2 linked regions of the Robertmurraya sp. FSL R5-0851 genome follow. The protein of the gene in region 1 interacts with the protein of each later gene in a pairwise test. Links are inferred from orthologs where the notes say so. Each region holds a gene or a part of one and is shown on either strand. Other genes may lie near its edges. The genes, in order: MKX65_RS05945 and hprK.

Evidence for each region.
Region 2: the proteins of MKX65_RS05945 (region 1) and hprK interact in binary tests that used the Bacillus subtilis proteins (3 or more experiments, as listed by UniProt). The link is inferred for Robertmurraya sp. FSL R5-0851 from one-to-one orthologs.

What each region holds. Positions count from the first base shown.
Region 1 is NZ_JBBOOE010000001.1:1,145,324-1,148,442, forward strand. Bases 272-3,053 are described here. They hold MKX65_RS05945 (HTH-type transcriptional regulator Hpr), read right to left. Parts: upstream 2,058-3,053; coding sequence 1,485-2,057; downstream 272-1,484. Other genes in these bases: MKX65_RS05930 (hypothetical protein), read right to left, coding at 272-297; MKX65_RS05935 (DUF3267 domain-containing protein), read right to left, coding at 401-958; MKX65_RS05940 (DUF1878 family protein), read left to right, coding at 1,149-1,484; MKX65_RS05950 (YtxH domain-containing protein), read right to left, coding at 2,308-2,664; MKX65_RS05955 (tryptophan transporter), read right to left, coding at 3,006-3,053. In the rest of the region: MKX65_RS05925 (YjcZ family sporulation protein), read left to right, coding at 1-59; more of MKX65_RS05930, read right to left, coding at 118-271; more of MKX65_RS05955, read right to left, coding at 3,054-3,119. UniProt on the Bacillus subtilis protein: Negative regulator of protease production and sporulation.
Region 2 is NZ_JBBOOE010000001.1:4,149,338-4,152,605, reverse strand. Bases 185-3,115 are described here. They hold hprK (HPr(Ser) kinase/phosphatase), read left to right. Parts: upstream 185-1,146; coding sequence 1,147-2,085; downstream 2,086-3,115. Other genes in these bases: MKX65_RS21325 (nucleoside recognition domain-containing protein), read left to right, coding at 3,096-3,115; lgt (prolipoprotein diacylglyceryl transferase), read left to right, coding at 2,107-2,925; MKX65_RS21340 (alkaline phosphatase), read left to right, coding at 185-1,017. Also shown: more of MKX65_RS21340, read left to right, coding at 1-184; more of MKX65_RS21325, read left to right, coding at 3,116-3,268. UniProt on the Bacillus subtilis protein: Catalyzes the ATP- as well as the pyrophosphate-dependent phosphorylation of 'Ser-45' in HPr, a phosphocarrier protein of the phosphoenolpyruvate-dependent sugar phosphotransferase system (PTS).

The sequences.
Region 1 (3,119 bases):
TCGCGCTAATTGTAGTATTGTTCATCCTTTTAATCATCGTTGGTGCTGCTTGGCTATAAGCGAATAAATGAATAAGAAAAAAGAGCGGTGGATGAATGTCCACCGCTCCTTATTGTTCTATGTAAATAGGATTTCTACATAGGAAGATATCAGAAGGATTGTTATTAATATATTAATCGTCCTAAAAATTTGTGGCTGTCGTTCTTCTGGAATCTCTTTCTGTAAGCAGAGAGAGTTTGTAAGTTTGTTAATTTGGAATAAAATAAAAACGGCAAGTACTATAAAAAGAAAAATCATCGTTAAATCCCTCCTATGGGAAGGTGTTTTCTTGTATTGTATCATAATCAATTTTTAAGTTAAAAGAAAAATTGATTTTAGCAGTGATTAAAGAAAGAGGACATCAGTAAGATGTCCCTTCCTTATTGATAATTAGTATTTCATAACCATCTTCATTTTCTTCAATAAATGCATTCTTAGGAGCGCTAAGTACATCTTTACCGCAAATAAGATCAGAAACACACAATCCAATATGGTAAGCTAGTAAAATCGTAAAATAGTGTGCGTAATGCGGAAATACGAAGCAAGCTGCTAATAATACCGAATTGATAATGACAAATGGCGATAGTAGAGCGATTAAGAACTGATACTTTTTAATTGGTTCTGTAATTTGAATTTTGATTGTTGGAATAAAACCCAACTTAATATCTACAATTTTTCTGATCTTCTCATTCATATGAGCAATTGGTAAAAAATGTAGAAGTTTATGAGCCGGATACAATAAAATTAATGCTAAAATAAAATAAATAAAATGATTGTCATAAAAGGCTGTTGCAACAAATAAGTATGTTGCCGGAATATAAAGTAGAATAAAAGTAAATAACATAGTTAAGGCAGACAGTATAAAAAGACGCTGCGATCCATATTGTCTTGTAAAGTTTATTGTTTTCCAGCAATTCAAGCGAATCAGCCTCCAAATGGAGATATAAGTATTTTGTAAGCTTCATATGTTCCACTTACTTTAGATACTTTACGATGAACAGATAAAAAAATCAATAGGAAAACAGCAAACAATTTTCGATAAATTTTTTGTCATATCATTTTACATTTTATACAATAGAATGAAGGAAGAATAGAAAAGAGGTAGAAGGATGTTTGACGAGGAATTATTAGAAAGAATAAAGCGCTTAGAGTACCATCAATCCTTACTTTTAAAGATGATTGGTAGTAATAATGGCAAATTTGATCTGTTAGTAATTGAAAGAGGTTTATCTGAACGTGATGTACAGGTATTTTGTACGAATTGTGAACGAATGAGCATAGAATTGGAAGAACAGAAAGCGGAAGGCTTTGTATATTTTCATCCGCTTTTTAAAAAGTTTAAAGAAGAATTACATCCACGCTTACAAGTAGAAGAAGTAATTCATGCGTGTATCCTTCAAAGACTGTTTCTACCACTAATGGATGAGCTTAAAAGGTACTTATGATTATACATACTCAGACGATGATTTTTTCTTTGTAAGCTTTCCTTCCTTCTCTTCAAAATCCTCTTCAATGTTTCTAAAGGATGTTTCGAAAATCTCCATAAAGTCGTCCCCATAAATATTTCGAACAATGGCCATTACCTCAATGATATCTGGAAACTTGCCGTATAGTTCCTTTAATGGCAAAGCACCTGAGAAAGCAGCATTTCCTGATGGTTCATAGTGTTCCATTAAGTCCAGAAGGATGCTTTCTCCTTTATCCGTAATTTGTACATACGTGTTTCGCTTATCATTTTCCTTTTTAGAGAATTGTAAAAGTCCTCGCTCCTCTAGTTTCTTTGAAAAGTTAAAAGCTGTTGAAACATGCATGACCCCAAATTTCGCCACATCAGAGATGGATGCACCATTTAGATGGTAAGCAATCCATAAAATATGATGTTCATTAATGTTTAGATCATGTGGCTTAATCCAATGTTGCCAATCCTTTTCAATGGCTTTCCAGAGAGCTTTGCTTAGTTGTGCAATTCTCTGACTAAATAGCATTGCTTCTTTCATTGTATAATCTTTTCCCGCCATCCCTATTAGTCACCCACTTTTTTTTGTCTATTATTTTCATTATGCCAATAAAACAAAAATTAATAAAGATGTAATTTACAAAATTTTTAGAAATTAGATAAAATTTTATTTCCAATTAAGAAGATAGTGATAGATTTATAAGATTTATGGAAATAAACGTTAAATAATATGAGAAGATTTCCATTAAATAAAAAAAATCCTTCTTTTCATATGAAAAAAAGGACAGACAAAATCTTAAATTCTAGAGTGATTAATTTTTTCCTAAATCATTTTCAAGTTTGCGTAACGCTTCTTGTATCAAATCTAGCTCTATTTTAATCGCATGTTGGTTGTCGGCCGTAGACTCCTTCCAGGCTTGTACACTAATTTTAATATCTGTTATCAAGCTTGAAAGGACGACTTTCCCTTCTTTAGTTACTGAAGCAACCTCTTTGCTCAGATCTCGTATAGAAGTGCTTAAAGCGGCCAAATTTTGTCTCCATTCCTCTTCAGAGCGAACTAGGTTTTTCCGCAGAGCAACACCAGATTGAGGAGTTGTTAGGAGCGTAGCAATACCACTAGCAATTCCACCAACTACCACTCCTAGAAGAACTTTCTTTGCATTCATAAGCTCACCCCTAATAAACGTTTATAGGACTTATATTAACATGATTCATCATGGGTAAACATGTTGTTTCACATAGATTATATAAAACAAGCATATATATAAATATTTCACGAACAAGTAGGTGGTATGGGTGGTAAGCTTATTAGTTTTAATAAGCATTATTTGTTTTGTAGCCGCAGTTTTCTATATGTTATCACTATTGAAACCAGGTTTTTATCCTCCAAAAAAGCGGTTGAAAAAGAGGGCAAGTGCATTTTTAGGGACTGGAATCATCCTTTTGTTAGCTGCCATTCTTCTATCCAGCATAAAATAGAAAAGAACCCTTAAAGGGTTCTTTTCTATTAACTAGAAGTAACTTGCTGGTTAAGTTTTGTTCTTTTAACAATTGCATAGGCAATTGGGTAAAGTACAATCATAGCAATTGTGTTAACCACCGTAGCAGGTAAGACCACACC
Region 2 (3,268 bases), 3.0 Mb from region 1 along the record:
CTACAAAAGATCATTAAAGAAAAAGGCTATCAATGGGTCAACACGAGAAGTGAATTGCAAAAGGCGAACGGGCCAAAAATCTGGGGAAGCTTTGCCGAGCAGTCGCTTGCATACGATATAGACCGTCCAGCAACAAAGCCTTCCGAGCCAACTCTTGCTGAGATGACAAACAAAGCGATTCAAACTCTTTTAAAAGACGAAGATGGATTTTTCCTGTTTGTGGAAGGAAGCAAGATTGACTGGGCTGCACACAATAATGATATTGTAGGTATGATTAGCGATGTATTAGCCTTCGACGAGGCGGTAAAGGAAGCAGTTAGGTTTGCTGAAAGAGATGGAAACACGCTGGTGATTGCCGTGACTGATCATGGAAATAGTGGAATCTCGATAGGGAACCGGCAAACATCTAGATCGTATGCGCATACTCCTGTTGAAAGCATTATTCAGCCATTGAAAAAAGCCCAGCGGACGATCGAGGGTGCACTACAGGACCTTAAGCCTGATCGATCCAATATCAAACAAGTGGCAAAGCAGTATGGGCTGGATCATTTATCAAACAATGAAGTAAGAATGCTGATCAACTCCAATCATGTTGGAGCCGATCTATCTGCTATGTTAGCAGAAAAAGCCCAACTTGGTTTTACAACATATGGTCATACGGGAGAAGATGTATTTCTGTACGCGTACGGTCCGTCTCATCCGACAGGCTTCCTAGAGAATACGGAGTTACCTGAAAAAATGGCAGAGTTCATGGGGTTTAACTTAGAAAAGTTGAGTCAATCGTTGTTCATAAATGCAAAGGATGCATTTGAGAAGCAAGGCTACATCACAAAAATTGATCACTCGAAAAAATATAATCCTGTATTTGTAGCTACTAAAAGAGACATCTCCATTGAAATCCCTGCGAATAAAAATATCATTACGGTAAATGGAAAGCAGTATCCTCTAAGGGGGATCTCGATATTCAATGGAAGGGATTTCTTTGTGAGTGAACAAGTAAAAGAGTTTACCCCTTAATTTCTAGCCCTTCTCAATTTGAGGAGGGTCATTTTTTTGACAAAATACGCGGATCAAATTTGGTTCTTTATAAAAAGATGGTAAAATAGATAGGAATTGTCTCTTTACATACAGAGGAGGAACACGACCATGGCGAAAGTTCGCACGAAAGATATTATTGAAAAATTTGACCTTGAGTTAATTAGTGGAGAAGAAGGAATAAATCGCCCGATCACGATGAGCGATATCTCTAGACCGGGTATTGAGATAGCAGGGTTTTTCGATTATTATCCAGCTGAGCGGATCCAACTTCTTGGGAAAACAGAGCTAACCTTTGCGGAAAAATTGTCGCCAACGGAGCGTGCCATTCGTATGGAAAAGCTTTGTACGGATGTAACTCCCGGAATCATTGTAACTAGGGAGCTTGAGGTACCTGAAGAACTGATCGAAGCCTGTGAACGTGAGGCTGTGCCGCTTATGCGTTCTAGACAGAAGACGACACGTTTTTCTGGACGATTGACGAATTTTTTAGAAAGTAAGCTTGCACCTACAACGGCTGTTCATGGGGTTCTCATTGATATTTATGGAGTAGGAGTTCTAATCACGGGGAAAAGTGGCGTCGGGAAAAGTGAAACGGCTCTTGAACTCGTCAAACGTGGACATCGATTGGTTGCAGATGATTGCGTAGAAATTCGTCAGGAAGATGAAGATACGCTTATTGGTAACTCTCCAGAATTGATTGAGCATTTACTTGAAATTCGCGGATTAGGAATCATTAACGTGATGACACTGTTTGGAGCAGGAGCGGTTCGTAGTCATAAACGTATTACATTAGTTATTAACTTAGAATTATGGGATCAAAATAAGCAGTACGACCGCCTAGGGTTGGACGAAGAAAAAATGCGAATCATTGACACAGATTTAACAAAATTAACGGTTCCTGTTCGACCTGGTCGGAACTTAGCCGTTATTATTGAAGTAGCAGCGATGAACTTCCGTCTAAAGCGAATGGGAGTGAACGCAGCGGAGCAGTTTACGAATCGTCTGGCTGATGTGATTGAAGAAGGCGAGCATGACGAAGAACATTAATCCTAAGGAGGATGAGCTGTAATGGAATCAACTATTCAACCGATTGACCCAGTTGCGTTGTCACTCGGTCCAATCCAGATCCATTGGTACGGTGTGATCATTGGGGTGGGAATTGCACTTGCATTGTTTTTAGCGATGCGAGAAGGTGAAAGAAGGGGGCTACATAAAGATATTTTCCCAGATTTGATGCTTTGGGCGATCCCTATTGCCATCATTTCAGCTCGTATTTATTATGTGGCATTTGAATGGGATTATTACTCGCAAAATCCAGGTGATATTATCAAGATTTGGAACGGTGGTATTGCGATTCATGGCGCACTCATCGGTTCGGTTATTACTGCGATTGTGTTTTCAAGGAAGAGAAATATTTCGTTTTGGAAGCTTGCGGATATTGCTGCCCCAAGTATTATCATTGGGCAAGCCATTGGTCGTTGGGGGAATTTTATCAACCAAGAGGCACATGGGGGCGAGGTAACGAGAAGCTTTTTAGATGGCTTATTCTTACCAGAGTTTATCATTAACCAAATGTATATTGATGGCACCTATTATCATCCAACCTTCTTATATGAATCAATCTGGAATCTTTTAGGTTTTATTTTATTAATGTCACTAAGAAGAGTGAATTTACGACAAGGTGAGATTTTCCTTTCCTATGTGATTTGGTATTCCATCGGTCGTTTCTTCGTGGAAGGAATGCGTACGGACAGCTTGATGTTAACAGAATCTTTACGTATTGCCCAAACGATTTCGATTGCCTTAATTGTTATAGCCGTTGCATTATTCGTTTATCGAAGAGTAAAAGGATACGCGAAGGTCCGGTATTTGGACCAGAGTGTGTAAAACAAAGAGAGAAAAGGGTGCCATTTCTCCTTAAGGAGAAACTTTACCCAATATGAAATAAGTGAGAGGGACAGTTTCGCCTTTCGCCACCTGGTGTTGCTACGCAACAAAGGCTGGCTTCAGGGGAAACTGCCCTCATCCTAATACAAATAAGGGAGCACGGAGAGAAGATGCTACAATCTACGAAAGCAGGGTTTTTCGTCGGTTTGAAGACCGTTTGGGCATTGGGGAAAATAATATTTCCGGTTGCCCTTATCGTTGCTTTGCTGCAGCACACCCCTGTTCTGCCATGGGTGATACAGTTAATTACTCCTTTGATGGGGATTTTTGGACTTTCTGGTGA